DNA from 2 places in the Methylotuvimicrobium sp. KM1 genome. Region 1 is predicted to be linked to the other one. Evidence: riboswitches for the same ligand, from Rfam matches in the RefSeq annotation. Region 1 holds a riboswitch; the other holds the start of a gene.
What was found. A riboswitch is a leader RNA that binds a small molecule or an ion and turns the genes downstream of it on or off. The one in region 1 is predicted to bind cyclic di-GMP.
Positions count from the first base shown of each region.

Region 2: it holds a riboswitch for cyclic di-GMP, as region 1 does, so the genes downstream of both, ACINK7_RS16065 (VPLPA-CTERM sorting domain-containing protein) here and ACINK7_RS12045 (VPLPA-CTERM sorting domain-containing protein) in region 1, are expected to answer to the same signal.

Region 1 is NZ_CP173170.1:2,816,071-2,821,171, reverse strand. It holds gene fae (formaldehyde-activating enzyme) at 1-321, opposite strand, end outside; gene ACINK7_RS12055 (radical SAM protein) at 402-1,262, shown strand; gene ACINK7_RS12050 (hypothetical protein) at 1,458-1,682, opposite strand; gene ACINK7_RS12045 (VPLPA-CTERM sorting domain-containing protein) at 2,048-2,725, opposite strand; cyclic di-GMP riboswitch class I at 2,869-2,950, opposite strand; gene tilS (tRNA lysidine(34) synthetase TilS) at 3,900-5,101, shown strand, end outside.
Region 2 is NZ_CP173170.1:3,749,941-3,755,041, reverse strand. It holds gene ACINK7_RS16070 (FAD:protein FMN transferase) at 289-1,152, shown strand; cyclic di-GMP riboswitch class I at 1,931-2,012, shown strand; gene ACINK7_RS16065 (VPLPA-CTERM sorting domain-containing protein) at 2,238-2,954, shown strand; gene ACINK7_RS16060 (VPLPA-CTERM sorting domain-containing protein) at 3,305-4,057, shown strand.

The sequences.
Region 1 (5,101 bases):
CGGAATATCTCCCGCGCGAACTGCATCAAGTACACCATTAGCGATAGCGGCCTGAACGGTACCCATTAATATATTGGTGTAGCGGCTATTGTTAACAGTGACCTTGCTGACCATTAAAGTGACGGGGCGGACTTGAATATCGGTATTCAAAATTGCGAAAACCCGGCTATGACCTTTGACTTGGTCCCCTGTCAGAGTGGCGAGGGCCGTACCGACCGGTCCGTCCAGTTCGCCGATGACGATTTCCGGTTCGGCTGCAGTTCCCGGAGGTCCGCCTGCTACGAGTGATTCGCCGGTACGCATGATGATTCTTTCGCTCATAATGATCTCCTTAATAAAAATGTTACAGGGAAAGATTTTGAACGACTAGAATAGCACATTTGACTCTCATTCTTAAGGCTGTGACAAATTCAACACGATTAACAATAACCGATCATAGTAGGGATTCAGCCGGATTAGCTTATATTTATCCCGTTCTCTCAAGGCGCGCCGGTGGGTTGTCGATCGGTGTCAATTTTAATATCAACAATGCTTGCAACTGGCGATGTCTTTATTGCCAAGTTCCCGATTTAACGTTGGGTGCTGCGCCGCCGATCGATTTTTCATTATTGGAAAAAGAATTGAGGCAGTTTTTGAGCGATGTATTGCATGGCAATTTTTTTGACCGGTTTCAAGTCGACCCCCGTAATCGAGTAATCAAAGATATTGCAATTTCGGGAAACGGCGAGCCGACCAGCGTTCAGGATTTCGATAAGGCGGTCGATTTGATCGGCCGAGTTGCCACTGAAATGGGAGTACTACCGAATAGCGGTTTTGTTTTGATTAGCAACGGCAGTTTAATGCACCAGGCGAAGGTTCAGACCGGGCTTCGGTCATTGCATCGCTATGGGGGGGAAGTTTGGTTCAAGTTTGATAGCGCGACTGATGCGGGGCGGAATTTTATTAATAACGCAGCGCAAACGATGGAGTCGGCATTAAGAAATCTAAAGATTTCGGCCGCAATCTGTCAGACTAAAATTCAAACTTGCCTAGTCGATTATTCCGGGCAGGGATTGACCGACGTGGAAAAAAACGCGTATTTGCAATTTTTAAAAAGAATCAAGAACGATGGTGTGGCGATTGGTAAAATTATGCTTTATACAATTGCGCGCCCATCGATGCAGCCGGAAGCGGCTAAAATGAAGCCGTTGTCACCGGAGCTCATGCGACATTTTGCGGGCGAGATCAGATCGCTTGGTTTTGAAGTTCGGGTGGATTGTTAACTGCCTTGTTTCCGGTTGATGGCTTGGGGTAAATTGTTAGCAGTTAGCAGTGAATGTGCGGGGTGAGGGATGTGTGGGAAATCGGGCGTTGTCGGAAAAATGGTGCGTCATAAGTCCAGCAATGCGGACGGACGAAGGGTGCATACTAAGCCTTACTCTCTCAGCTTTTAGCCGTTTCTTGCTCTCAAGTCGGGCTTAAGCCTTGATGTCTAATAGACTTCCTATCGTTTTTTTCTCGGTTTCGAGAATTTTGACGGCTGCAGATGTTTCAAATTCCGCTTCTTTTAAGCTGAGTACCGGTTTAATAATGTCTCGAGGCTCAAATTCAGAACTGCCTACTTCATCGTTTTTTATCGGTAATGTGGCAATTTTGTGTGCCGCTTCGGCTGATTTGTGCTGTGCGCCGTTGATAAGATTCAATACGCTGTTTGTTGGTGAAATGTCCATAATCAAACCCTTGTGAAATATGAGCGCTTAATGGAATTACATAAACTAATTTTAGTCTTTTAAAATCAATTGCATGCTTCTTTATTGCTTCGCTTTACGTCGAATAGTAGCTCTTTTATGTTGTTTTGTCCGAGCGTTATTTCACGTTTCTTAGATTAAAAGGTATGAGATTTTTTTTGCGATGGCAGGTATTTTTGCTGCCGATGGTCGTTCAGCTTAACGAGGCGCCTAATCCAACACAGGGTCAGTTCGGCATTGAGTTATGGCAGGCGGTTTATTTTGAAGGGGTCGTTTCAAGAAAAGCGGAAGCGAATTTGCTCCCGCTAACGCTTGAGCAATTAGATTGTTTGTCTGCGTTTTGTAGAAGAAATAAGGCCAACCAAAGCGGCACCTAGTAACCAGATGCTTGCCGGTAATGGGACTGCTGTGACGTTTAGGCCAACATATTTTTTTTCAATGAAAGCCGCTTCTCCAAGTGTTGTGCTTATAGCACCTAGAAGATTTTGGATTGTGATATTCAGATATCCGCTATTGAAAGAAGTGGTATCTAAAATGGTATCTGCCTGCCAGTTATTGGTTTGCAAGAACGCAGTTTGAGTAAATGCATCATTAGCAACGATACTTTCGGTAGTGTCAAAGGATGGATTTTCAATATCGAAAGCGCGAACTTGACCGCCTACTCCAACAAGAGTTGAATTGCCAAAACTAAAATAATCGCCTTTTTCAATAACTGAAACGGTATTTATTTGATGTTGTGGGTTCAATGCTTGGACTTTGATGTTAACGGTATCGTTGGTCATGTCGACGCCGGCAGTATTCAAGGCGGTAGCGGTGAATGCTGTTGGGGTAAAGTATAAAGTGTCGCCTGAAACATTAGCTGAACCGAATAAACCGGTAAGCGTACTATCAAATTCAAACGAAACAGAATTGCCGAATAAGGTGACTAGGCTTGCTTGCGCACTCCCCGTAAAAAGATAAATAAATGATATTAAAACAAACTTGGTTATTCTAAACATGAAAAAAACTCCTTGTGATTAAGAGTAAAGTCAAAAAATTACATGGTGAAAAAGCTAGGCCAAATTAGTCAAAGAGCAATATTGACTTTGAAATAATGTTTGCAACAAAAAGATGCATGACATTAAAAATCTCACTAACAATTTAAGGTGGTCCGGCCATCTTTAAAATATTAAAGATCCGTAACTTTCCGGCCCCGCTTCACAACGGGTGAGGCTTTCTCTTAAAAATTTCTCTGCTGTGTTTGGCGTATTCGCGTAAAGAATCCGCCAAAAACGTTTTTCGTAAAGTTCGATTTAGTCAATTTCAATAGTAACGATCATGAAGAAGCCTTCATCGCCCCGGCAAATGAAAGTTCGAGGCGTGGCGGAGGATGTGGTCACTCGCCCGACAGGACGCCGTGAATACGTCCATGTAGGCTCGACGGCGGCGACTGATTGCCATGGATGGCATGAATGCAGATTTTGCAGGAGCAAAAATCTGCCCTGCCGCCGACGCCTGTCGATCGAGCAACGGCATCCTCTTCGGAGCCGGCATTGTACTTTCACAAAAAACTAATATCTACTTCACGATACTGACGATACTACTAAAATATTACATTTCCATTAAGAAAAGCTAAATTCTTTTCTCGATATGTGTTCAATTTTACTACAATGGCTCCGAATCGTTTCATCATGAAAGTTTCTACGACCTTTACTCTAAGAAGCAATACTTATACCAAGTATTAGAAAATTATTATAATCAAAACGTTGTGAGCAGTATGGTCATTGTTTTAATCGCAAAAATCTTTCTTTTGTAAAAAATATTGACAATTAAGTGCAGTTTATAGTCTGTAAGTGACTGTTTTTAAATGAGCTATGACTAATTGATAAGATGGTTTTACATATTTTAACGTGCTGAGATATCATTTTTAATTCGATGTTTTGTTGGTGGAGCGAATAGATTGTTGTTAAGGCCTAGGCTAAAAGAGGATCAGGATTTAGTGCGGCTGAAATTGTAAAATAACTTGACAAAATTTGTTATTGAAATGGCGCGCTGCTCTTTGTGTGATTTTACCTGTCAGGCATTTAATTTCGGCATTTGCGTATGAAACGCTGGGGGGAAATCGGCAATGGTTAAGTGTCAAGAATGTTGTCGATCCTGCGCCTAAATTTTAGCTCATAACTGGTATCTTAAATGCGTCAACTAGAATCGCGAGTCGTTGAATTAGGCCTGCAAAAATTAAAATCGCCGCAACAAGTTTATATTGCCTATAGCGGCGGTGTAGATTCGCATGTGTTGTTACATCTTTGTGCTTCGATATCTACTCTACAAAATAAAATTACCGCGGTTCATATACATCACGGTTTGCAAGCGGTAGGCGATGCTTGGCCAAGTCATTGCCGGTCGGTTGCTAAGCAATTGGGTGTTGATTTTGTCGAAATTCATGTCGATGCGCGAAGCGCCGGGCGCGAAAGCCCCGAGGAAGCGGCCAGGAATGCGCGATATGACGCCTTAAAGGCTTTGCTTTCGGAAAACGACGTTTTGATGGTGGCTCAGCACCGAGAGGATCAATTGGAAACCGTTTTATTGCAATTGTTTCGAGGCGCCGGTTTGCAAGGGCTCTCGGGCATGCCTGAAATGATGGCCTTTGGCAAGGGAGTGCTGTTGAGGCCCTTATTGAATACACCAAAACAAGTAATCGACCAATACGCCCGGCAACATGATTTCAATTTTATTGAAGATCCCAGTAATCAAGGCATTGACTTCGATCGTAATTTTTTACGCAATGAAATTGTTCCTTTACTCAAGCAACGTTGGCCGTCCATTGATAAAACAGTCTCTCGTTCAGCGGTTCATTGCGCGGAAGCCTCTGAACTGTTGAGTAAATTAGCTGGCGATCAATTCAAGCAGGTCTATCAAACAAAGGATGCAACGCTATCGATACCGGCTTTGGTAAAGCTTGATGTGACGGAACAAGCATTAATTGTTCGGCAATGGTTCGCGCGTTTGGGGCTAAAAATGCCGTCCCGTGCCTTTGTGTTGCGTATTTTGTCCATGATTCAGTCGCCGCTTGGCGATCCGCAGTTGCCGAATCAAAAACATACGATACGCCGTTTCCGGAATAGCTTGTTTTGTGTGCCGCAGCAAACCGTTAATTTACCGGAACAAGTCGTTGTATGGTCGAATAGCGATGCCCCTCTTGACTTGCCTGACGGTACGGAACTGAAAATTGCTTATGACCACTCCGGAATTGATCAATCGATTTGGCTTAGGTCGCATATCGACGTTAGGTTTCGTAGCGGCGGGGAAAAAATTGCTTTGCCGAATCGAGAAGGGCGGCATCGCTTGAAAAATCTTTATCAGGACGCAGGGATTCCGCCTTGGGAAAGGCCTTA
Region 2 (5,101 bases), 930 kb from region 1:
TCAATTCACGCATACCTTGAAAAAAGGCTATATTTGCGGTAACAGTTGCCCCTGTTGCCGGAAACACTTAACAACTCAAAACGAATTGTAGGGTACGCTACGCGTACCTAATGTCGGCACAACGGAACACATGAGAGCACGTTAAGCTACGGGCGGGGCTCCTGTGGTACGCACAGCGTACCCTACAGTCTTTTCGGCATTCGCATAGTATTAATTTCAACGATTAACGCAAACATAGCCTTGAAAAAACCCAAGCGCCTAAAATTCTATCGATTCAACTTCAAGGCCATGGGCACGCCTTGTGAAATCCAGTTATTCGCGGTTTCGCATAAAACGGCCCAACACGTTGCCGATATCGTCATCGACGATGTGGAGCGCTTGGAGCAACGCTATTCCCGCTACCGCCCGGATAGTTTTTTATCCGAAATCAACCGCGCGGCCGCGCGCGCCAATTCGATAGAAGTCGATCCCGAAACCGCCGGTTTGTTGAATTATGCATTGACCTGTTATGAGCAAAGCGACGGATTGTTCGATATCAGCTCCGGTATTCTGCGCCAGGCTTGGCGATTCGATCGCAATAATTTGCCGGAAGAGCAGCAGATTCAAGCGCTACTGGATAAAATCGGCTGGCATAAAATCGATTGGACGCCGCCGAAGCTGACTTTTTCGGTGCCGGGCATGGAGCTCGATTTCGGCGGTATCGTCAAGGAATATGCGGTCGATCGGGCCGCCGGTTTGTGTTTACAGGCCGGCATCAAGCACGGCTTGATCAATCTCGGCGGCGACATCAAACTGATCGGCCCCCGGCCAGACGGCTCTTCCTGGCAAGTCGGTATCGCGCATCCCCGGCAAAAAGGGGAGGTGATTCAAGCCTTGGCGCTTTCGGGTGGCGCCTTGGCTTCAAGCGGGGATTACGAGCGCTGTTTGCAAATCGATGGCGTGCGCTACGGTCATGTGCTCAATCCCAAAACCGGTTGGCCGGTGCGCTTTATGGCTTCGGTTAGTGTTGTCGGGGATTTTTGCGTCGTTTCCGGGAGTGCCGCGACGATTGCGATGCTGAAGGAAGACCAAGGTCCTGCTTGGTTGGAATCGTTGGGGCTACCTTGTCTTTGGGTCGATGTCCATGGCAATGTCGGCGGGTCTCTGATCTAATCGTAAAAATATACCCTTTTTTGGGTTTGGCGATCCTTCGCAAATCGTTATAAACATCTCTTCAAGATACACGGTTGGGTATCTAGCGCGATGGCGAAATCACGCAATCGCTGGAACTCCGTAGGGTACGCTTCGCGTACCATGGCAACCCGCCAATGTTAATTCAAGTCCTTAGGGTTTGGTCTGTGGTGCTAAACTGCATGCGGATACGCGCAGCGTACCCGATCAATTTTTTTTCGTTCCCACCGCTTCAGCGTGGAAACGCATACCTATCTTGTCTCGCGAAGCTAGAGCTTCACTTATCTGTTTCCCAAGTAGGAACTTGGGAAACAGCAGAAGTATGGGTTCTCACGGAGGATCGTGGGAACCAGTAAGCGGCTTCGTCCTACAAGAGGTTATCCATAAACTTGGAGTAACCTTTCCGGAGAGCGAAACTGTTTAGCAAAGGCGCGACAACCTATTGAATTAACTTCTTATTCTCTTTCTAGGATAAAGGCCCATTTTTTCATAAATCCCTATTGCTATTCGTTTTTTCTCAGCGATGAGTCGAGCGCTTATTCATGAGTGAGGTTGTGTGTCATATGCCGCAGTAACTGTGGCATATGACACAGTTATCATAAAATTAAGAGTTTATAAGTATTTTATTCAATACTTTAAATTATTGAAACCAAGTAAAATACTAGGTATTGGCATGTAGTCTGCTTCAATTAAAAGCGAGGGGCTAGATGTTGGGTTCAGCTGACGTCAATTTTAAGACTCAATTCGGATTTAATAGCCTTTTCAATTTAGCCACACTCGTTGTGAGACGGGGCCGGAAAGTCACGGTTCTTGTATGCAATCAAGAAGGCCGGGCTGCCTCCTTAATTAAGTATTGATTGAGTTTAACGATAGAGGGTAGTACTCACTTAACTTTCAAGTTAGCTTGGGCTAGTTTGTCGTCTTTATTGGTGACGAATCGTGGGCGTTAGCTGAATCGTATGCTTGTTTTTGTGATGGGGGCGTGGGGACTGTATGTTTTGTTGTTGTATCGGTTCCGCGAATATCACTGTTAACTTTTAGCGTTTAACAGTAAAGAGGACTTTTTAATGAAAAAAATAATATCGTCTGTTGTTGTATTTGTAGGGTTATTGTTAGGTAGTCAAGCTTACGCCCATGTGGGTTATAGAAATCTGGATAACTTGAATCCGTTTGTCGCGTCAGTCGGTTACGACGATGGCTGGTATCAAGGGACTCAACCCACTTTGGCCGATAGTCATACTGTTCGCTGGTATAGCTTTACGTTGGAGCAGGATTCTAATGTAAACATCAGCGTCGAAAATGCAGGCCCGGGAACCTATCCGACCTACAATAGCGCAGGCGTTGATTCCGGCAATACCTTTCCTGTTTTAGCCGATCTCGATGTCGGTTTTAGTTTGTACAAAGGACTCGTGCCGCTATCGGCTTTCGAAAACGCGAATTTTGAAGGCGAGCCTGTCTGGCCAGTTGCTGACGGAAATAATGGGTTGTTTAATGCGGTTGGCGATACCACGATGGGTAATAACAGCGGTGTTATTAACACGATTGAATTTATTACTGCCGTTAACGATTATGGCGTAGGCGCAACCGAATCGCTTAGCAATATCTTTTTACTTGCCGGCGTATATTCACTGGTAGTCGGTGGTGCGGCCGCTGACGGGGTCGGTGGTGGCGCATATGGTGTAATTGCTAGCGTCCAGCCCGTGCCTGTTCCTGCTGCGGTTTGGTTGATGGGGTCGGCTTTAGTCGGTTTAATCGGCATGAGAAAACGCGCTATCGCCGCTTGATTCAATTCTTGTACCGAATCAATTAAATCCAGGTCAGTTTCCGGTCTGGTTTTCAGTTAATCAACACCGTTAGGATGCGGTATCCCCCGGACAAGGATGTCTAATATCGCTTCTTAGTAATACCACACTTGTTGAATTGCACGCGTAAGGGCGGTTGATGAGACGGGGGCGACGTAAAGCCGGATGAGGAACGAGCTTTTATGGGCTTGCTTTAAAGACCGTCATTCCGACATGGGCTGCCGGAATTCAATCTAACAGAAGAAAAATCGTTGTTCATTCATTTCATCACTTTACATGGCTGTTATTGATTTGCGGTCTTTTGTATTAACGTTTATTTTGAGGAAAAAACTATGAAAAAATTGTTGTCGACAGTGGCCTGTGCGGCTGCGGTCGGTTTTTTTCCAACCCAGCAAGCGTCTGCGCATATCAGCTGGATCAACCTGACAAATTTAACGCCGGCCATCGACGGCGATAAGCATATTTATTCGGCCAATAGTATTGTGTCTGGCAACTACGGTTGGGCCGATTCGATGGATGAAGACTGGGGCGATAGCCATCAAGGTGCTTGGGCGCAGTTTACATTGACCGAATCATCGAATGTCAAAATACATGTCGAGTCTGATTATCAAGATACTTTTATTACGATAGGCAGTAATACCTTTCCTTTACGAGTAGGCGATTTAACCCCGGGATTCTCGCTTTATAACGGCGTTTTGCCTGATGAAGCCTATGAGGATGCATTTCCACCGCCGGCTGGAAAAGAAGGAGCCTGGAACGGGCAGGGCACGACTACTATGGGTAACGACGAGGGTGAAGTCGGCACAATCCATTACATCGGTCATGCCGGCGAAATCGACGGCTTGGCGACGGCTGTTTCATGGATGGGCGCGCTCGAAGCCGGTATTTATGCCGTTGCAATCGGAGGAACGTGTTATGAAAGAGAGAATTGCGGTGCTTTCGATCGATTTAATGCCGATAATGCAATGCGCGGTTTCGATATTAGCTTGACCGTCGCGCCTGTCCCTTTGCCGGCTGCGATTTGGCTAATGGGAGCGGGCTTGGTTGGTTTGGGGGCTTTCAGAAAGCGTACTCTAGCCGTTTAATGGTGTTCTGTCGTATTTTAAAGATCGATATTGTTCTTCTTTCCCTGTGATTGGGAGTGGGATCGGGTTTTGCGTGTACCAAAATCCGCCCCACCTCCGACCTTTTCTCTCTAATTCGTAAGGTGGCACCGCCCATCTTTCGCCATTTATTCCGTTTGTATTTTTCTAGGAAAGTTGCGCGATGCTTAGCGCCAAGCTATTCCTCTTCCTGCGCCGAAACAATTGAAGTAGGGTGCCGCACCGCGCCCCCTTTCCCGGGCATGCCATTTGGTGTGTTTCAAGGTTTTGTCAATATCTCCTGATTAGCAAGATGCTTCAGCTTGCCGAAGCCAAGTGTCCGAGCAGGGGCCAGTCGTAGTCGCAAAAACTACAATATGCTGTTACCCAAGCTCCAGCTTGGGTAACCTGTTCAGGAAGCTCTTGCCCTGAGCCCTTCGGCTGCGCTCAGGAGAGCCTTGTCGAAGGCTTGCCCTGAGCTTGTCGAAGGGGGAGCTTCCGGTGTGTCTTTCCCAAGCTCCAGCTTGGGAAAGAGCGTGATGTGGGGTGGCCGTTTTAGCTTGACGCGCATGGCTTGCGAACCCCGTCCTGCTAAGGATATGCTGATCTTTGGGCTTTAGCTGAAGAAACTTGCTAATCAGGAAATATCTTGTAAAAAGGTGCGCGATGCGCACTCTACCAGCTTTATGTTTATAACGAGGAGCAAGGGGGTTCAAATAAAATGCGTGTCATTTCACACACTACTGCGGCATATGGCGTAAATCTTTTGAGTGATATTGCGAATTATGCTTGGAGTTAGTATGGTGTTGCCGCCCATCTTTCGCCATTTATTCCGTTTGTATTTTTCTAGGAAAGTTGCGCGATGCTTAGCGCCAAGCTATTCCTTTTCCTGCGCCGAAACAATTGAAGTAGGGTGCTGCACCGCGCACCCTTTCCCCGGACATGCCATTTGGTGTTTTTCAAAGTTTTGTCAATATCTTGTAAAAAGGTGCGCGATGCACACCCTACTAGCTTTATGTCTATGACGAGGAATAAAGGGCGCTCAAA